One region of the Roseateles sp. GW823-FHT07B05 genome, then DNA from elsewhere that is predicted to be linked to it. Evidence: predicted binding sites of a transcription regulator. Region 1 holds the regulator's gene; the other holds the start of a gene.
The links. The regulator NrdR, encoded in region 1, represses ribonucleotide reductase genes. The targets are predictions, from matches to a motif close to CACNANATNTNGTG.

Region 1 (10,128 bases):
TCGATGTCCGTCGCGTTGGCCTGGATGTCCATGGCCGGCGGGCTGCCGGGCTTGAGCTGGCCGGCAATGTCCAGCACGCCGGTGCCGGCCACCTTGCCGCGCAGCGTCAGCGGCGCCATTGCCGTGCCGGCCGTGGAGAAAGCGCCCAGCGAGCCCTGCAGCTCGGTCAGCCGCGCGCTGTAGCTGGGCTTCACGAAGCGGTCGTTGAAGTCCACCGTGGCGCGGTTCACGACGATGCGCTCGACGGCGATCTCGGGCGCCGACGCGGCGGGGGCCGGTGCCGGCGCGGAGGCAGGCGCCGATGCCGCTGCCGGGGCCGCTCCCGCGGGGCCCAGGTCGCGCAGGTTGAAGCGCCCCTGCTCGCTGACGATGAGGCGGGCATAGGCGTCGTCCAGCAGCGCGTCGCGCACCGCCAGCCGCGGCGGCGCGCCGGGCGCCAGCGCCAGCTGGACGCCGTCCAGCTGCAGCAGCTGCCAGCTGAGCAGGTCCTCGCCGCTGACACGCTGGCCGTCGACGATCCGCGTCTGCGCCAGCGCCAGCGGCCCGATGCGCACGTCGCCCGCCAGCGCGGCCCGCCAGGCGCCGTCGCCCTGCTGCGCGGCCTCCAGCGTGGTCTTCAGGCCCATTTCGGCGCGCTCGATCTGCACGCCCCAGGCGGGGTCGAGGTAGGCGTCCAGCAGGCGCAGCGGCAAGGCCTGGGCCTGCAGGCTGCCGGCCGCGGACAGCGGCGCCAGGCCCACACGGCCCTGCCATTGCAGGCTGCCGGCGCTGGCGGCCACGGGCTGGTCGTTGGCACCCAGCGCGGCGAGCTGCGTGCTCAGCTGCGTCTGCACCGGCGCGGCTGCCGGCCAGGCCAGCGCGCCGAGCTGCAGCCGCAACGGCTCGACGGTCAGCGCCACCGGCGCCACGCCGGCAGGCACGGCGGCATCGCGCCAGCGCAGCGCGCCGCGCTCCACCTGCAGGCCGGCCAGCTGCAGCGTCCACGCCGGGCCGTTGGCCGGCGCGGCAGGCTCGGGCGGCAGCAGCGCCGCGATGTTGAGCTGGCCCTGCGCATCACGGGCCAGGAGCGCGCGGGGCGCGTCGAGCTTGAGGGTGCCCAGGCGCAGCGTGCGCCTGGCGGGGTCGATGTCGGCCTGGTCCAGCCGCGCCGCGGCCAGCGACAGCACCGGCTTGGCCGCGAGGCTGAGGCGCGCGTCCGCCAGTTGGACCTCGCGCAAGGTCAGCTGGGCGCGATCGGCCGCGCCGTCGGCAAGCGGGTCCTTGACGCCGAGCGCCGCCTTGGCCGACACGCCGGCCACCAGCCGGGCACCCGTCGGCGGCGGCAGCCATGCGGCCAGCCGTTCGACGGCGAGGTCGTTGAGCTCGGCCTGCGCGTCCAGCCATTCGGGCGCCAGCCTGGCGCTGGCGCTCAACCGGCCTTCGCCCAGCTGCAGGCTGGCGTCGAGCTGGGCCGGCGCCTTCAGCGGCCAGGCGGCGGCGCCCAGCTTCAGCTGGATCGCGTCCAGCGCCAGGTCGCGCACCGTCAGCTGGCCGTCCGTGACCTCCAGCCCCGCCACGCTGACCTGCCACGGCGCTGCCGTCCCGCCGCTGCCGCTGGTCGACGCGGGCAACGGCCGCACCCAGGCATGGGGTGACTCCAGCACGATCCGGCCGAAGCCAAGCTGGCGGCGCAGCGGCTGCACGTCGGCCAGTGGCACGCTCAGGCGCTTGAAGCCCAGCAGCGGCTGGCCATCAGGCATCGTCAGCGCCAGCTCGTGCAGTTGCACGCCGCCGCTGAGTTTGACGCCCGGCGGCTGCCTGGGGCGCTCGGCGAAGTCCAGCGCCAGGTCCACGTCCAGGCGCCCCGTGGTGAGGCGCAACGGCAGGCTGGCCGGCAGGTAGGCGGCCAGCGGTGCCAGGTCCAGCCCGGCCAGCTTGAACGACAGGCGCCCGCTGGCGTCATCTTCAAAGGGCAGTGCCTCGGCACGGCTGTCGAAGGCAACGCCGTCCAGCTGACCGCTCAGGTGCGGCAGCACCTTGACCTTGACATCGGAGGCCAGCGTCGACACGAACGGCAGCGCCAGGTGCAAGGCGGCCAGTTCGTGCGTGCGTTGCACCGGGCGGTCGTCGAACACGACGCGGCCGTCGCTGAGCTCGATGTTGTAGACGGCGAACTCGGGGTCATCGCTCGGCGGCGCGCCGGGCTTGGCGGCAAAGCGAGTGATCAGGTCATCGATGTCGTAGCGGCCCTCGGCCGTGCGGGCGATGCGCAGCTCCGGCTGGGTCAGCGCCAGCGATTCGACGACGAGATGCCCGCGCAGCAGCGAGCGCAGCGACAGCGCGGCGTCGAGCTTGGCGAGCTTGAACAGTGGCGGCTGGCCCGGCGCGGCGGCGTCGATCTGCAGGCCGTCCAGCACGATGGCCAGGCGCCACGGCTGGAAATGCGCCTGCTGCAGGCTGACCGGGCGGCCCAGCGCATCGCTGGCCAGCGCCATGCCGCGGCCGGCCATCCAGCCCGGCAGCGCGAGCGTGACGATCAACAGGACCAGCGAGACCAGGGCCGACAGCGCGACCAGGGTCCAGAGGGCGATACGAAGTTGGGAACGGGGAGCGGTCATCACGGCGGACGCATTATTGATGTCGACGATGATGGCTTCGTGAGCTTCCCCCTCGACTATTCAGGTTTCAAGACCCTGCTGCTGGCGCTTGCACTGCCGCCGGCCCCGTTGCTGCTGCTGGCCGCCTGGGGCGGCTGGCGGCTGCGGCGGCGCCGACGTGGCGGCGGCTGGGTGCTGGGCGTGGCGCTGGCCCTGGCGTGGCTGTCGGCGACCGAAGTGGCGGGCGAGGCCTTGAGCCGGCTGGCCGGCCAGCCACCGCTGCTGGCGCCGGCCCAGGTCGACGCGCTGAAGGGGCAAGCCGACGGCGCCGTGCTGGTGCTGGGCGGCGGCGTGCGCCGCCACGCGCCGGAGTACGGCGGCGGCACACCCAACGACATCACCGCCGAGCGCCTGGCCTACGGCGTCTGGCTGGCGCGCCGGACCGGCTGGCCGCTGGGGTTCTCGGGCGGCATCGGCTGGACGGCCAGGGAGCTGCATCAGTCCGAGGCCAGCATCATCGGCCGCGTGGCGGCGCAGGACTATGGCCTGCCGCTGCGCTGGGCCGAGGGCAACTCGCGGGACACGCGCGAGAACGCCGCCAATACGCTGCCGCTGCTGGCGCAGGCCGGCATCAAGCAGGTGTTGCTCGTCACGCACGAGGAGCACATGACGCGTGCGCTGCGGGCCTTCGAGGCCCAGGCCGGGCCGCTGGGAATGCGCATCGTGCCCGCGCCGGTGGGCCTGCGCGCCGACAACGGAGAGACGTCGTTCGACGACTGGTGCCCCAGCCGCAGCGGCTTCGAGCGGGTGCGCTATGTCGTCTACGAGGCCATGGCCCGCGCTGGCGGTCGCTAGAAATAGAAACCCCGCCGGGCTTGAAGGCCGGGCGGGGTGGGGTGGCGAGGCCACCTTGGGGCTCAGAGGCGATCTGCCACTGGGCTCCTGGCGCGCAAAGATTGCGCCAGAGGGTTTGCCTGAAAAGGCCTGACAACAGTAGGCGAGCGGCGTCAGGCCTTCAAGAAGAGTTGCCCGAATAGCGCTTCGGCCCGCGCGGTGACCTCGGGCGGCAGCGTGATGCAACGGCCCCATTCGCGGTCCGTCTCGCCGGGCCACTTGTTGGTGGCGTCCAGCCCCATCTTGCCGCCCAGGCCGCTGACGGGCGACGCGAAGTCCAGGTAGTCGATGGGCGTGTTGTCCACCAGCGTCGTGTCGCGCACCGGGTCCATGCGGGTCGTGATGGCCCAGATCACCTCCTGCCAGTTGCGCGTGTCGATGTCATCGTCCACGACGACGATGAACTTCGTGTACATGAACTGGCGCAGGAAGCTCCAGATGCCGAACATCAGCCGCTTGGCGTGGCCGGGGTAGCTCTTCTTGATGGAGACGACGGCCATGCGGTAGCTGCAGCCCTCGGGCGGCAGGTAGAAGTCGACGATCTCCGGGAACTGCTTCTGCAGGATGGGGACGAAGACTTCGTTCAGCGCCACGCCCAGGATGGCCGGTTCGTCCGGCGGCTTGCCAGTGTAGGTGGAGTGGTAGATCGGGTTGGCGCGCTGGGTCTGGCGCGAGATCTCGAAGACGGGGAACCAGTCCTGCTCGTTGTAATAGCCGGTGTGGTCGCCGAACGGGCCTTCCAGCGCGTGCAGGTAGCCGCCCTTCTCTTTCAGCGGCACGCCGCGCTCGCTGACACCGGTGTAGCCGGGGGGCGCGGGCGGGATGTGGCCTTCCAGCACGATTTCGGCCGACGCCGGCGCCTGCAACGGCTTGTCGCCGCCGACGCCTGTGTTGACCAGTTCCGTCCGTGAGCCGCGCAGCAGGCCGGCGAACTGGTACTCGGACAGGCTGTCCGGCACCGGCGTGACGGCGCCGAGGATGGTGGCCGGGTCCGCGCCCAGCGCCACGGCGATGGGAAACGGCTGGCCCGGGTTCGCCAGCGCGAAGTCGCGGAAGTCCAGCGCACCACCTCGGTGCGCGAGCCAGCGCATGATCACCTGGCGCGGCCCGATGAGCTGCTGGCGGTAGATGCCGAGGTTCTGGCGCGTGCGCGTCGGGCCGCGCGTGATGACCAGACCCCACGTGATCAGGGGGGCTGCGTCGTCCGGCCAGCAATGCTGGATGGGCAGGCGGCCGAGGTCGATGTCGGCGCCTTCGAACACCTCCTCCTGGCACGGCGCCTTGCGCTGCACGGCGGGCTTCATGTCCCACAGCGCCTTGGCCATCTGCAGCAGTTTTCCGGCGTCCTTCAACCCCTTGGGCGGCTCGGGTTCCTTGAGGCTGGCCAACACCCGCCCCACATCCCTCAAATCGGCCAGAGAGTCAGCGCCCATGCCCAATGCGACGCGACGCGTTGTCCCGAAAAGATTGGTCAAGGCGGGGGTGGCATGCCCCGCCGGGTTCTCGAACAACAGGGCCGGTCCGCCGGCCCGCAGCACGCGGTCGCTGAGGGCTGTCATCTCCAGCACGGGCGAGACTTTTTCACGCACGCGCTTGAGTTCGCCCAAGCCCTCCAAGCCGGCGATGAAGTCCCGCAGGTCGCTGTATTTCATAACTGAAAGTAGTTTTGATCGGCCAAAACAGCCTTGACGGGTTATCTTCAAACCCTAGAATTCGCCCGCTTCGGGTTTCTACGGAACCCAACCGGCCAGGTCCACCGGGCACGCAGATGCCACAGACCAAGCTTCAACGGCCGGGAAATTATCACCGTCGCCTCACCCAGACCGCCGCTCCCCCGGCAGCCTGTGGCGGGCCGCGACACCAAGGAGTCGCATGACGACACGTCAAGATCTCATCAGCCTGGCTCGCCTGACGCGGGATTCGGCGTCGCTGTTCGTGAAGGACATCGGCAACGGCCTGCTCGTGGTGAGCCACAACACGCTGGCCCTGGTGGGCCTGGCGGTGGTGGCCGTGCTGATGGTGTTTTCCAGCCAGGCCGGCCTGCGCGAGAAGCTGGAATCGTCCGCGTTGGGCTGGCTGAGCGCCCGCCAGGAAGCGCGCGCCGAGGCTGAGGGCAACACGCTGCTGGCCGCCGCCGAGCCGGACGCCATCGCCCGCGCCACCGCCACCGACCCCAAGGAGCTGAGCCGCCAGCAGGCTGCCGTGGCCCACTGGCTGGCGCGCCGCTACAGCGTGGCGCCGGAGCCAATCAGCCGCCTCGTGCAGGAAGCCTGGGCCGTGGGCAACCGCGCCAAGGTCGAGCCGACGCTGATCCTGGCCATCATGGCCATCGAGTCGCGCTTCAACCCGTTCGCGCAGAGCGCCGTCGGCGCGCAGGGCCTGATGCAGGTCATGACCCGCGTGCACGACGACAAGTACGAAGCCTTCGGCGGCACGCTGGCCGCGTTCGACCCGGTGACCAACCTGCGCGTCGGCGTGCAGGTGCTCAAGGAATGCATCCTGCGCGCCGGCAGCCTGGAAGAGGGCCTGCGCTACTACGTGGGCGCCGCCAACCTGGCCGAGGACACCGGCTACACGGCGCGCGTGCTGGCCGAGCACGACCTGCTGAAGGCCGTCATCTCGGGCCGCACCGTGGCGCCCAACACCGCCCCGGCGCTGCGCCCGCTGCGTGAGGCGGCGTCGGCGCCGTCCACGGGTGGCGATTCCGCCCAGATTGCGCTGCTGCGCTGAATTACACTGGCCGCTCACGCGACTGGCGATCAGGGGCACGAGCTGCCCTGAGGTGGGACACCACCGGGGAGCGTGAGGCGGCCGAGGTTGATGCCTCACCGCTTTCAGCCGTTCGCCTGGGCAGCCCTGAGCTTCACGTCCTCCGTGACCGCCGGGGATTCACCGCCTGACCTTCGGAACACCTGCCATGTTTGACCGCACCACCTCCACCCTCGCCCTGGTCGACCCCGAGCTCTGGACCGCCGTCCAGAACGAGACGCGCCGCCAGGAAGACCACATCGAGCTGATCGCCAGCGAGAACTACACCTCGCCGGCCGTCATGGAAGCCCAGGGCAGCCAGCTGACCAACAAGTACGCCGAGGGCTACCCCGGCAAGCGCTACTACGGTGGCTGCGAGTACGTCGACGTGGCCGAGCAACTGGCCATCGATCGCCTGAAGCAGCTGTTCGGCGCCGAGTTCGCCAACGTGCAGCCCAACTCCGGTTCGCAGGCCAACCAGGGCGTGTTCTTCGCGCTGCTGCAGCCCGGCGACACCATCATGGGCATGAGCCTGGCCGAGGGCGGCCACCTGACGCACGGCATGCCGCTGAACATGAGCGGCAAGTGGTTCAACGTCATCAGCTATGGCCTGGACGCGAACGAAGCCATCGACTACGACGCGATGGAAGCCCTGGCCCGCGAGAAGAAGCCCAAGCTCATCATTGCCGGTGCGTCGGCGTACTCGCTGCGCATCGACTTCGAGCGCTTTGGCAAGATCGCCAAGGAAATCGGCGCGTACTTCATGGTCGACATGGCCCATTACGCCGGCCTGATCGCTGCGGGCGTCTACCCGAACCCGCTGCCGCATGCCGACGTCGTCACGTCCACCACGCACAAGAGCCTGCGCGGCCCGCGCGGCGGCATCATCCTGACGAACAAGGAAGACATCGCCAAGAAGATCAACTCGGCGATCTTCCCCGGCATCCAGGGCGGCCCGCTGATGCACGTCATCGCCGGCAAGGCCGTGGCCTTCAAGGAAGCGCTGTCGCCCGAGTTCAAGGCCTACCAGGAGCAGGTCGTCAAGAACGCCAAGGTGCTGGCCGAGACGCTGATCGAGCGCGGCCTGCGCATCGTCTCCGGCGGCACGGAAAGCCACGTCATGCTGGTGGACCTGCGCCCCAAGAACCTGACCGGCAAGGAAGCCGAGGCCATCCTGGGCGCCGCCCACATGACCTGCAACAAGAACGGCATCCCCAACGACCCGCAGAAGCCCATGGTGACCAGCGGCATCCGCCTGGGCACGCCGGCCATGACGACGCGCGGCTTCAAGGAAGAACAGGTGCGCGCCACGGCCCACCTGATCGCCGACGTGCTGGACAAGCCGCACGACGAGGCCAACCTGGCCGCCGTGCGCGAGAAGGTCGCCGCGCTGACGGCTGCCTTCCCGGTCTACCGCGGCTAAAGCGACCGAATGCGCTGCCCGTTCTGCTCTCACGCCGAGACCCAGGTTGCCGAGACCCGGGAATCGGATGAGGGCGACGTCGTCCGGCGCCGGCGCCGCTGCCTGTCCTGCGACAAGCGCTTCACGACCTATGAGCGGCCGGACATCGCGCTGCCGTCGGTCGTCAAGAAGGACGGGCGGCGCGCCGATTTCGACGCCACCAAGCTGCGCGCCTCCATGCAGCTCGCACTGCGCAAGCGGCCGGTCAGCGTCGAGCAGATCGACGCGGCCATCAACCGCATCGAGGAAAAGCTGCTCGCCAGCGGCGCCCGCGAGATCGCGTCCACGCGGTTGGGCGAACTGGTCATGCGCGAGTTGAAGCGCATCGACAAGGTCGCCTACGTGCGCTTCGCGTCGGTCTACCGCAGCTTCGAAGATGTCGACGAGTTCCGTCAGCTGATTCGAGAAATTTAATCCGGGCTTTCCCTGTCCCTCTTCGGAGGGGGTGCCGGGGGATGCCCCTCCTCCATCTCCCCCTATCTCCCCCTCCGTTCCGCCTTAAGGGGGAAAGACGTCCGCGGGGCTGGTTTCTAGAGTTCGTTCATCGCCAACGAACCTCTCGGAGCCGCCATGAACCGCACCGCCACCCGCCGCCTCAGCCTCGGTTTCACGCTGGTCGAAATGTGCGTCTGCGTGAGCGTCGGCGCCACGCTGCTGAGCCAGGCCGTGCCCAACCTCAGCAAGATGCGCCAGGAACGGGCGCTGCGTGCAGCCTCCGGGGCGCTGGCCGATGACCTGCGCTTCGCCCGCGCGGAGGCGGCGCGCATGAGCGATTCGGTCTACTTCCGCGTCAGTGGCAAGGGCGCCAACGCCTGCTATGTGCTGTACGCCGGCACCCGCAACGACTGTGACTGCGCCGGCGGCCAGGCCGTCTGCAAGGCGCCGGGCAGCTACGTCATCAAGGCCGAATGGCTGCCCGCAGCCAAGGGCCTGCAATTGCGCAGCAACGCCGAGACGCTGGAGTTCCAGCACCGCCAGGGCCTGGTCACGCAGACCGGCAGCATCGACGTGGCGCTGCAGAGCGGCACCGGCATCCGCCAGGTCATCGCCATCACCGGCCGTGTCCGCAACTGCTACACGGGTGCCAAGCTCAGCGGCATTCCCAAGTGCGCGTGACCTGATCCCTTGTTCATGGTGGCTGGCGACCGGCGGTCAGGCTCCGGGGATGAGCGGTCATCCTGTAACCTTTTGTCTTCATGCCACTGTTCAGAATTCACGCCATGAGTCCTTCCGCCTGCCACAGCTCCCGCGGGTTCACGCTCATGGAGCTGATGATTGCCGTCGTCGTGGCCGGCATCCTGGCGGCGGTGGCCTACCCCTCCATGACGTCCTTCATCGCCCGCGGCCGCCGGGCCGATGCGATGGCGGCACTGACCAGCGTCGTGCAAGCGCAGGAGCGGTATCGCTCCAACCGGACGAGTTATGCAGACTCTCTGGGCTCGGACGGGCTCAAGATGGAAGAGCAGCTCGCCGCGGTTTCAAAGTATTACGACTTGAGCCTTGAAGGCGTTGGTGAGTCGCTCAGTTTCACGAACGGATATGTCGTCAGCGCCACGCCCAAGCGCGGCAGCCCGCAAAACAACGACAAGAACTGCCAGATCCTGCGTGTGAAGCTGGAAGGCGCGATGTTCAAGTACATGTCCGCGGACGGTTCGGGCACCGACACCACTGCCGACCAAAACTGCTGGGGCCGCTGACCATGCTGCGCGCCACCCTCTACAAGCAGCGCTCCGGCGTGACCCTGGTCGAGATGCTGATCGGCGTCGCCGTGCTGGGGGTGCTTCTCGCCGTGGCCGTGCCGTCGCTGACGGCCATGATGGAGCGGCGCCGCGTTGTGGCCGCCGCGGGCGAGATTGCCAGTTTCTTTGCGCAGGCGCGCACCGAGTCAGCCATCACCGACTACAAGGTGTCGCTGCACATGGAGCCCGTCAAAGCGTCTGTCGGTGACTACAGCTGCCTGCGCCTAAGTACCCACGACGACGTCGACACCTGCACCTGCAGCCGCAAGGGCAACGATTTGTGCTCCGTCGGCGAGGCGCGTCTGCTGCGCGAGTTCCTGCTGCCCCGCAGCAGTTCCGTGCGCTTCGACGTCGACCCTACCGCCCAATGGGCCTTCGACAAGTACGTGGTGACCTTCAAGCGAGGCACTTACCCGACGGACGTGAAGGGCGTGAAGATCATCGTGAAGGGCGTGAAGACGAACGCTGAGCTTCGCGTCGAATTCAACACCGCCGGACGGGTGCGCACCTGCTCTCCCGACGGCAGCATCGGCGGGTTCCCGGCATGCGGATGAAGTCTTTCCACCAGCGCGGTCTGGGTTTGGTCGAGCTGATGGTGGGCATCACCGTCGGCCTGATCGTTGCTGCCGGAGCCTCCATGGTGGCCGTCAACCAGATCAATGAGCACCGCCGGCTGATGCTGGAAACCCAGCTCCAGCAGGACCTGCGC
Region 2 (10,128 bases), on a different contig from region 1:
CGCGGCCGGCATGGCGGTCGGCGTCGAAGACCTCCAGGCCATCGATCTTCTCGGACACGCCGGCGAACTTGATCGGCGCGCCGGTGATCTGCCGCACCGACAGCGCCGCGCCACCGCGCGAGTCGCCGTCCAGCTTGGTCAGGATGACGCCGGTCAGCGGCAGCGCATCCTTGAAGGCCTTGGCGGTGTTGACCGCGTCCTGGCCCTGCATCGCGTCGACGACGAACAGCGTCTCCACCGGGTTCAGTGTTGCGTGCAGCTCCTTGATCTCGGCCATCAGCGCTTCGTCGATGGCAAGGCGCCCGGCCGTGTCGACCAGCAGCACGTCGAAGTAGTGGCGCTTGGCGTGGTCCAGCGCGGCCAGCGCGATGTCGCGCGGCTTCTGGTCCGGCGCGGACGGGAACCATTCGCCGCCGGCCTGCTTCGTCACCGTCTTGAGCTGCTCGATGGCGGCGGGGCGGTAGACGTCGGCGGAGACCGTCAGCACCTTCTTCTTGCGCTTCTCGATCAGGTGCTTGGTGAGCTTGGCCGTCGTCGTCGTCTTGCCGGCGCCCTGCAGGCCGGCCATCAGGATGACGGCGGGCGGCTGGGCGGCGAGGTTGATGTCGGCCACGCCTTCGCCCATCGTCGCGGCGAGTTCCTTGTGGACGACGGACACCAGCACCTGGCCGGGGTTCAGCGAGCCGACGACCTCCTGGCCGAGCGCCTTCTCCTTCACGCGGGCGATGAAGTCGCGCACCACCGGCAGGGCCACGTCGGCCTCCAGCAGCGCCATGCGCACCTCGCGCAGCATGTCCTGCACGTTGCTTTCGGTGATGCGGGCCTGGCCGCGCATCGTCTTGACAAGGCGACTCAGGCGGTCGGTGAGGGTGGATGCCATGGAATTGGAAGGTCGGGTCGCCAGAACGCGCGGAGCCCAAAAGTACACTGCGTCCATGAGTTTATCGCCCGCTCCTCTGGGAGACGCCGCCGTGGGGCCAGGCGTCGCGCTGGCCATCGCCAGCGGCCTGGCACTGCTGGGCTATGTCTGGGTGGGGCTGCTGCGTGTCGCCCCGGGCGACGCCGCCGGCGCGCTCAGCCCGCCGCGCCGCTCGGTGCCGCCCATGGCGCTGGCCTGGACGGCCCAGTTCGTCGCGCTGTTCATCGACATCAGCGGCTTCGGCCTGGAGACGCGGGGCGCGCGCTTCGGCTTCGCGCCGGCGCTGTCCATGACGACCTGGCTGGTGCTGACGGTCTACCTGGTGGAGAGCCGCTTCCTGCCGCTGCACAGCGTGCGCCGCGTGCTGGCCTGGCTGGCCGCGGCCGCCGTGCTGCTGGCCTGGGGCTTCCCCGGCGAGAGCCGCCCGCTGGCCGCGTCGCCCTGGGCGCCGCTGCACTGGGTGCTGGGGCTGGTGTCCTACGGCCTGTTCGGCGTGGCCGTGCTGCACGCCGCGCTGATGAACCGTGCCGAGACCCGGCTGCGCCACAAGCAGGCTACGCCCGGCGGGCTGCCGCTGCTGCAGCTGGAGCGGCTGACGTTCAACTTCGTCGCGGCCGGCGTGGGCGTGCTGTCGCTGGCCATCGTGCTGGGCTGGTGGTTCACGCCCGCCTGGAAGTGGGACCACAAGAACCTGCTGGCCGTGCTGGGCTGGCTGGTGCTGACCGGCCTGCTGGTGGGGCGGCGCATCTACGGCTGGCGCGGCCGCCGCGCCACGCGCTGGCTGTATGCCGGTGCGGCGCTGCTGCTGCTGTCCTATGCCGGCTCGCGCTTCGTGCTGGAGGTCATCCTGCAGCGCGGTGGAGGCGTGGTTTGAAGTATTTGTTGCTGCTGCTGTTGCTGGCGCTTGCCTTCTTCATGCTGGGCGCCCGGCGCGGCCGCCCGCGCGAGCCCGAGGCCCGCGATGACCGCCCCGCGCCGCCCGCCCAGCCCCGGGCCATGCTGCGCTGCGCCGAATGCGGCATGCACCTGCCCGCCGACGAGGCGCTGCCGGGCAAGGGTGGCGTGTTCTGCAGCGCGGCGCACCGGTCCAGCTTCGAGGCCCGCTGAGCCTGTGGCCGACGGCAGCTGGTTCGTCGAGTCGCCGCCGGTCGAGCCGGCCGAGGGCAGCGCGTCCTTCGACCGCCTGTACCGCGCCTTCCTGTCCGCGCGTGCTGCGCTGGGCCTGGCGCTGATCGCCGCCCAGCTCATCGCTGCCGCGCTGTTCACGGCGCCGGCACAGTCGACGCTGGCGCTGAGCGCCGCCTACGCCACCGCGGCGCTGCTGCTGTGGCTGCTGCCGCAGCTGCGCCACGGCGCCAGCGCGCGCAGCCTGGCGCGCATCAGCAGCCCGCACTGGTGGGCCGCCATCGGGCTGGACTTGGTGCTGTTCGGCACGCTGCATGCGCTGGACCCCAGCGGCGTGAACTACGGCGCGCTGTTCGTGCTGCCGGTGCTGATGGCGGCCGTGCTGTGCCCGCGCCGGCTGGCGCTGGCCACCGCCGCGATGGCGGCGCTGGGGCTGCTGGCCGCGGCGGCGTGGTCGATGTTGCTGGGCGTGGACGTGGGCCTGAAGACGACGCAGGCCGGCCTGGTGGGCGGCGGGCTGTTCGCCGTCAGCCTGCTGGCCGGCGAGCTGAGCGCGCGGCTGGCCCGCGAGGAGCGGGCGGCGCGCGGCAGCCTGGCGCTGGCGCGGCAGCAGGAGCTGCTGAACCGCCTGGTCATCGACGAGATGCAGGAAGGCGTGCTGGTGGTGGACCGCCGCGGCCGCGTGCGCGCGATGAACCCGGCGGCGCGCACGCTGCTGGGCGCGGCCAGCGGCGAGCTGAGCTGGCAGTTGCGCGGCCGTGCCGACTGGCAGCCGCTGGTGCAGGCGCTGGAGCAGGCGCACGCCGCCGGCCGCGGTGCCGAGCTGGACGTGGCGCTGCCGCTGGACAGCGGCGTCATGCGCAGCCTGCGCCTGCGGCTGCGCTTCACGCGCCAGCGCGAGGGCAGCGAGGAGCTGTGCGTGCTGTTCGTCGAGGACAACCGCGAGCTGCTGGCCCGCACGCGCCAGGAGAAGCTGGCTGCGATGGGCCGCGTGTCGGCCGGCATCGCGCACGAGATCCGCAACCCGCTGGCGGCCATCGCCCAGGCCAACGCGCTGATTGCCGAGGACGTCGCCGGCATGCGTGCCGAGCCGCTGACGCGCATGGTGGCGTCCAACGTGCAGCGGCTCAAAAGGCTGGTGGACGACGTGACCGAGGTGGCGCCCGGCGTGCAGCCCGACACGCAGGCGCTGGACATCAGCGAGCTGGTGCACGAGACCTGCGTGGACTGGGTCGTCGTCAACGGCCTGGACGCCGGCGCCGGCAACGTGGCGAGCCGCTTCCAGCTGCAGATCGAGGCGCCCGGGTTGATGGGGCTGTTCGACGCCGAACACCTGCGCCGCGTGCTGGTGAACCTGCTGGACAACGCGCTGCGCCATGCCGACGACGGCCCGGGCAGCATCCGCGTGCTGCTCAGGCTTGACGGCGACGGGCTGGCGCTGGTGGTGCGCAGCGCCGGCGCGCCGGTGCCGCCGGAGGTGGAGCGGCACCTGTTCGAGCCCTTCTTCTCGACACGCAGCCGCGGCTCCGGCCTGGGCCTCTATATTTGTCGCGAGCTGTGCGAGCGCCACGGCGGTCGCATCGACTTCCGCCGCGCCGCCGACGCCGCGGCCAACGAATTCAGCGTGCGCCTGGCGCAGCCCCCCTCCGCATGACGAACGCCCCCACCGCGCGCCTGCTGGTCATCGACGACGAGCCCGACCTGCGCACGCTCTACGAGCTGACGCTGCTGCGCGAGGGCTACGAGATCGACAGCGCCGGCTCGGTGGCCGACGCGCTGGCCCAGCTGCAGGCCGCCACCTACAGCGCCGTCATCACCGACATGCGGCTGCCCGACGGCTCGGGCCTGGCCGTGCTGCGCTGGCTGGAGCAGGCCGGCCGGCCGGAGAAGGCCATCGTCATCACGGCCTTCGGCTCGGCCGAGAACGCCGTCGAGGCGCTGAAGGCCGGCGCCTTCGATTACCTGACCAAGCCGGTGGACCTGCGCCAGTTCCGCCTCGTCGTCGGCTCGGCGCTGGGCCGCCAGCCGGCGGCCGCGAAGGCGCCCGAGCCCGTGGCGGCGTCGGCGTCGGACGCCGTGGGCCCGGCCACGGCGCTGCGGCTGGTGGGCGAGTCGCCGGCCATCCGCGCCGTGCGCGCGCTCATCGACAAGGTGGGCCGCAGCATGGCGCCGGTGCTGGTGCAGGGCGAGTCCGGCACCGGCAAGGAACTGGTGGCGCGTGCCATCCACGACCACGGCACGCGTGCGGACCAGCGCTTCATCGCCGTCAACTGCGGTGCCATCCCGGAGAACCTGCTGGAGGCCGAGTTCTTCGGCTATCGCAAGGGCGCGTTCACCGGCGCCAACGAGGACCGCGAGGGCTTCTTCCAGGCGGCCGATGGCGGCACGCTGTTCCTGGACGAGATCGGCGACCTGCCGCTGGCGATGCAGAGCAAGCTGTTACGCGTCATCCAGGAGCGGTCGGTGCGCCCGGTCGGCGCGACGGCCGAGTCGCCCATCAACGTGCGCATCCTCAGCGCCACGCACAAGGACCTGTCCGCCGAGGTGGCCGCGGGCCGCTTCCGGCAGGACTTGTTCTACCGCCTCAACGTCATCCAGATCCGTGTGCCGCCGCTGCGCGAGCGGCTGGAGGATCTGGGCCTCATCAGCAGCCGCGTGCTGGCGCGGATCGCGCAGGATGCCGGCGTGTCGCCCACGCCGCGGCTGACCGCCGGCGCGCTGCAGACGCTGTCGCGCTACGCCTTCCCCGGCAACGTGCGCGAGCTGGAGAACCTGCTGCACCGGGCGCTCGCGCTGGCGGGCGGCGAATGGATAGACACCGGCGACCTGGGCCTGCCGGACGCACTGCTGGACGAAGGCCGCAGCGAATCGCAGTTCGCGGCGCTGGAGACGCCCGTCGCCGCCGAGCCCATGGCCGAGGGGCTGTCGCTGCCGGAGCAACTGCCCGCCGACCTGGCGCTCTATCTCGACGAGGTCGAGCGCGCCATCCTGCTGCGCGCGCTGGAGCTGCACCGCTTCAACCGCACGGCCGCGGCGGCCAGCCTGGGCCTGTCGCTGCGCCAGATCCGCTACCGCATGGCGCGGCTGGCGATATCGGCGGGGGACAACTGAGACCCCTCGCTCGGTCCCGCCTCGCTGAACGCGGGCGGTCCTGATCGGCCCCAGAGGGGGCGGCGATGCGTGCGGCATTGAGCCGCCCGCACGTCGCGCTGCCGGGCCGGCTTGGGAGCTGTCCGATGCGCGGCTCCTCAATTGCTGCGAGCCCTGGGATTTGCCCTGCTTGAATGTTCGGCGAGCGGGAGCGCGCTGATGTCGAATCCAGCATTGGCGCGGCTTTGCGGGCCACTTCGCGCCGCAAAGCCAATGCTCATGCGGACCATCGCGGGCGTGCATCGATTTGATCGGTGCAAAGCGGCCATCGCGCTTTTTTCAATGCAAATTGAATCCCGGGTTGACACTAGGGATGTGGCCAACCCAGGTCGTCAAGCACTAGATATAGTGTTCTCTCGTGATATCCTGCTGACCCAGTCGACCCCATGACCATCACCTCGGAATTGCTGTCTGCAGTGGCTTGGCCGCCGCGGCAACCCACCCGAGGAACCAGCCGGAACGCCGGCCTGGCAATGGACCGGCGGGGCCGAAACACCACCACTCCAGCAACGCGCGATGCGTCGACCCTGTACCGGGTCTGTGCCGCGCTTTTGCCCGTCAATTCTCGATAAAAGGATCTCCTCATGCTGCATGAAGCCGCTTCGGGCCAGGCTGCCCCCGCTGCCACGCTTTCCTCGGGTTCTCCGGGCGCGTTTGGATCCGACGCGCAAGCACCCAGCGCCCCCGCGCTGTCCAGCTACCAGGCCTACCAGATCATTCGCCGCAACGGCGCCGTGGTCTCGTTCGAGCCGAGCAAGATCGCCGTCGCGCTGATGAAGGCCTTCCTGGCCGTTCACGGCACCAGCGGCGCGGCCTCGGCCAGCGTGCGCGAGACGGTGGAACAGCTGACCCAGAACGTCGTGCGCGCGCTGCTGCGCTCGCGCCCGAGCGGCGGCACCTTCCACATCGAGGACGTGCAGGACCAGGTCGAGCTGGGCCTGATGCGCAGCGGCCAGCACGACGTGGCCCGCGCCTACGTGCTGTACCGCGAGCGCCGCGCGCAGGAGCGCGCCGCCCAGGGCGAAGCCGCCCGCGCTGCCGAGCCGCAATTCATGGTGATGGACGGCGGCGAGCGCCGCCCGCTGGACCTGCGCGCGCTGAAGTCGCTGATCGCCTCCGCCTGCGAGAACCTCGGCGCCGACGTGACGCCCGAGCCCGTGCTGGCCGAGACCCAGCGCAACCTGTACGACGGCGTCGCCATCGACGAGGTCTACAAGGCCGCCATCCTGGCTGCGCGCACGCTGATCGAGAAGGACCCCGGCTACAGCCGCGCCACGGCCCGCCTGCTGCTGCACACGATCCGCCGCGAGATCATCGGCGGCGAGGTCACGCAGGAACAGATGCAGACCCAGTACGCCGAGTACTTCCCCGGCTACATCAAGCGTGGCGTCGCCGCCGAGCTGCTGGACGAGAAGCTGGCGCAGTACGACCTGGCCCGCCTTGGCGCCGCACTGAAGGCCGAGCGCGACCTGCAGTTCGACTACCTCGGCCTGCAGACGCTGTATGACCGCTACTTCCTGCACGTGGACGACGTCCGCATCGAGATGCCGCAGGCCTTCTTCATGCGCGTGGCCATGGGCCTGGCGCTGGGCGAGATCGACCGCGAGGCCCGCGCCATCGAGTTCTATGAAGTGCTGTCCAGCTTCGACTTCATGTCCAGCACGCCCACGCTGTTCAACAGCGGCACGCGCCGCTCGCAGCTGTCGAGCTGCTACCTGACGACCGTCTCGGACGACCTCGACGGCATTTACGAGGCGCTGAAGGAAAACGCGCTGCTGAGCAAGTTCGCCGGCGGCCTGGGCAATGACTGGACGCCGGTGCGCGCGCTCGGCTCGCACATCAAGGGCACCAACGGCAAGTCGCAAGGCGTCGTGCCGTTCCTGAAGGTGGTCAACGACACGGCCGTGGCCGTGAACCAGGGCGGCAAGCGCAAGGGCGCCGTCTGCGCCTACCTGGAGACGTGGCACCTGGACATCGAAGAGTTCCTGGACCTGCGCAAGAACACCGGCGACGACCGCCGCCGCACGCACGACATGAACACGGCGAACTGGATTCCCGACCTGTTCATGAAGCGCGTGCTGGAAGGTGGCGACTGGACGCTGTTCAGCCCCTCCACCTGCCCGGACCTGCACGACAAGTTCGGCAAGGCCTTCGAGGAAGCCTACGTGGGCTACGAGCGCAAGGCCGACAGCGGCGAGCTCAAGCTCTTCAAGCGCATGCCGGCCAAGGACCTGTGGCGCAAGATGCTGTCGATGCTGTTCGAGACGGGCCACCCCTGGATCACGTTCAAGGACGCCTGCAACGTGCGCAGCCCGCAGCAGCACGTTGGCGTGGTGCACTCGTCCAACCTGTGCACCGAGATCACGCTGAACACCAACGACAGCGAGATCGCCGTCTGCAACCTCGGCTCCGTGAACCTGGCGCAGCACCTGAAGGACGGCGCCATCGATCAGGCCAAGCTGAAGAAGACGGTGCGCACGGCCATGCGCATGCTCGACAACGTCATCGACATCAACTACTACGCCGTCAAGAAGGCCCGCGACTCCAACCTGCGCCACCGTCCGGTGGGCCTGGGCATCATGGGCTTCCAGGATGCGCTGTACGCGCTGCGCACGCCTTACGCGTCCGACGCCGCCGTCGAGTTCGCCGACCGCTCGATGGAAGCCGTCTGCTACCACGCCTACTGGGCGTCGACCGAACTGGCCGAAGAGCGCGGCCGCTACTCCTCGTACAAGGGCTCGCTGTGGGACCGCGGCATCCTGCCGATCGACTCGCTGGACCTGCTGGCCGAGGCCCGTGGCGGCTACGTCGATGTTGACCGATCCACCAGCCTGGACTGGGACGCGCTGCGCGGCCGCATCGCTGTGCACGGCATGCGCAACAGCAACTGCGTCGCCATCGCGCCGACGGCCACCATCTCCAACATCATCGGCGTCGACGCGTCCATCGAGCCCTGCTTCGGCAACCTGTCGGTCAAGTCCAACCTGTCGGGCGAGTTCACCGTCATCAACGAATCGCTGGTGCGTGACCTGAAGGCACTGGGCCTGTGGGACGACGTGATGGTCATGGACCTCAAGCACTTCGATGGCTCGCTGCGCCGCATCGACCGCGTGCCCGAGGACATCAAGGCGCTGTACGCGACGGCCTTCGAGGTCGACACCTCGTGGCTCATCGAAGCTGGCGCGCGCCGCCAGAAGTGGATCGACCAAGCACAGAGCCTGAACATCTACATGGCCGGCGCGTCGGGCAAGAAGCTCGACGAGACCTACAAGCTCGCGTGGCAGCGCGGCCTGAAGACGACCTACTACCTGCGCACCATCAGCGCGACGCAGGCCGAGAAGAGCACGGTCACGCGCTCGGGCCAGCTCAATGCCGTGTCGTCGGGTGCTGCTGCCGTGGTGGCGGCGCCGGCCGCTCCGGTCGCTGCCGTCGAGCCCGAACTGCCGGCGACGAACGTGCAGTTCACGGCGATCGACGACGTCGGTTGCGAGGCCTGCCAGTAAATGAAGCAGTGGCGCGAACTTGTATAGACAAGTTCGCGCCATCTGTTTCGATGCCCACGCGCAACAAACTTTGCGCGATTGATGCAAATAGCAGTTGCCGGTCCTTGTTGATTTGCACCAGCACTGCCGATAATTCGAAGCGATAGGAAAGACACCATGCTGGATTGGGACGAAGACCTGAAGTCCACTGATACCCCCACCGCGAAGCCTCTCGCGGCCACACCTTCGGCGACGACGTCCGCATCGGCGTCTCTGCACGGAGCTGCCAGCGTCTCGATTCCTGCCCCCCAGCTGTCCGGCGAGTCCACGACCGCGCGTCGCGTGAAGGCTGCCGACAAGCGCATCATCAACGGCCAGACCGACGTCAATCAGCTGGTGCCGTTCAAGTACAAGTGGGCGTGGGAGAAGTACCTCGCCACCTGCGCCAACCACTGGATGCCGCAGGAAGTGAACATGAGCCGCGACATCGCGCTCTGGAAGGACCCCAACGGCCTGACCGAAGACGAGCGCCGCATCATCAAGCGCAACCTCGGCTTCTTCGTCACCGCCGACTCGCTGGCCGCCAACAACATCGTGCTGGGCACCTACCGCCACATCACGGCGCCCGAGGCTCGCCAGTTCCTGCTGCGCCAGGCGTTTGAAGAAGCGATCCACACGCACGCCTACCAGTACATCGTCGAGAGCCTGGGCCTGGACGAGAGCGAGATCTTCAACGCCTACAACGAGGTGAAGTCGATCCGCGACAAGGACGAGTTCCTGATCCCCTTTATCGAGGCGATCATGAAGCCGGAGTTCGTGACCGGCACGCCCGAGAACGACCAGACGCTGCTGAAGTCGCTGATCGTCTTCGCCTGCCTGATGGAAGGCCTGTTTTTCTACGTCGGCTTCACGCAGATCCTCGCGATGGGTCGTCAGAACAAGATGACCGGTGCGGCCGAGCAGTACCAGTACATCCTGCGCGACGAGTCCATGCACTGCAACTTCGGCATCGACCTGATCAACCAGATCAAGCTCGAGAACCCGCACCTGTGGACGGCCGAGTTCAAGGCCGAGATCAAGGCGCTGTTCCTGAAGGCCGTCGAGCTGGAATACCGCTACGCCGAGGACACCATGCCGCGCGGCGTGCTGGGCCTCAACGCCTCGATGTTCAAGGGCTATCTGCGCTTCATCGCGAATCGTCGTGCGGTGCAGATCGGCCTCGAAGCCCTGTTCCCGAACGAAGAAAACCCCTTCCCGTGGATGAGCGAGATGATCGACTTGAAGAAGGAACGCAACTTCTTCGAGACCCGCGTCATCGAGTACCAATCGGGCGGGGCCCTGAGCTGGGACTGACCCCCCAGCCGCAACCCGATCAAGACCTGGCCAATGCAGTCACCGAGCGAAACCCGCATCAACACCCTCGAGGTGGCGGGGCTGCATGGCAATCCGATT

Region 2: AC1Q7O_RS01400 (ribonucleoside-diphosphate reductase subunit alpha) is a predicted target of NrdR. The motif match lies at 5,532-5,545, and genes of this name have one in related genera.

What each region holds. Positions count from the first base shown of each region.
Region 1 is NZ_JBXAGX010000015.1:82,868-92,995, reverse strand. Features, by position in the region: gene AC1Q7O_RS23750 (DUF748 domain-containing protein) at 1-2,597, opposite strand, end outside; gene AC1Q7O_RS23745 (YdcF family protein) at 2,637-3,431, shown strand; gene ubiD (4-hydroxy-3-polyprenylbenzoate decarboxylase) at 3,584-5,122, opposite strand; gene AC1Q7O_RS23735 (lytic transglycosylase domain-containing protein) at 5,343-6,200, shown strand; ZMP/ZTP riboswitch at 6,209-6,329, shown strand; gene glyA (serine hydroxymethyltransferase) at 6,388-7,641, shown strand; gene nrdR (transcriptional regulator NrdR) at 7,651-8,094, shown strand; gene AC1Q7O_RS23720 (pilus assembly FimT family protein) at 8,251-8,796, shown strand; gene AC1Q7O_RS23715 (type IV pilin protein) at 8,901-9,377, shown strand; gene AC1Q7O_RS23710 (pilus assembly FimT family protein) at 9,380-9,973, shown strand; gene AC1Q7O_RS23705 (PilW family protein) at 9,970-10,128, shown strand, end outside.
Region 2 is NZ_JBXAGX010000001.1:314,652-324,779, forward strand. Features, by position in the region: gene ffh (signal recognition particle protein) at 1-880, opposite strand, end outside; gene AC1Q7O_RS01380 (cytochrome C assembly family protein) at 936-1,793, shown strand; gene AC1Q7O_RS01385 (PP0621 family protein) at 1,790-2,026, shown strand; gene AC1Q7O_RS01390 (sensor histidine kinase) at 2,031-3,698, shown strand; gene AC1Q7O_RS01395 (sigma-54-dependent transcriptional regulator) at 3,695-5,155, shown strand; gene AC1Q7O_RS01400 (ribonucleoside-diphosphate reductase subunit alpha) at 5,779-8,697, shown strand; gene AC1Q7O_RS01405 (ribonucleotide-diphosphate reductase subunit beta) at 8,854-10,029, shown strand.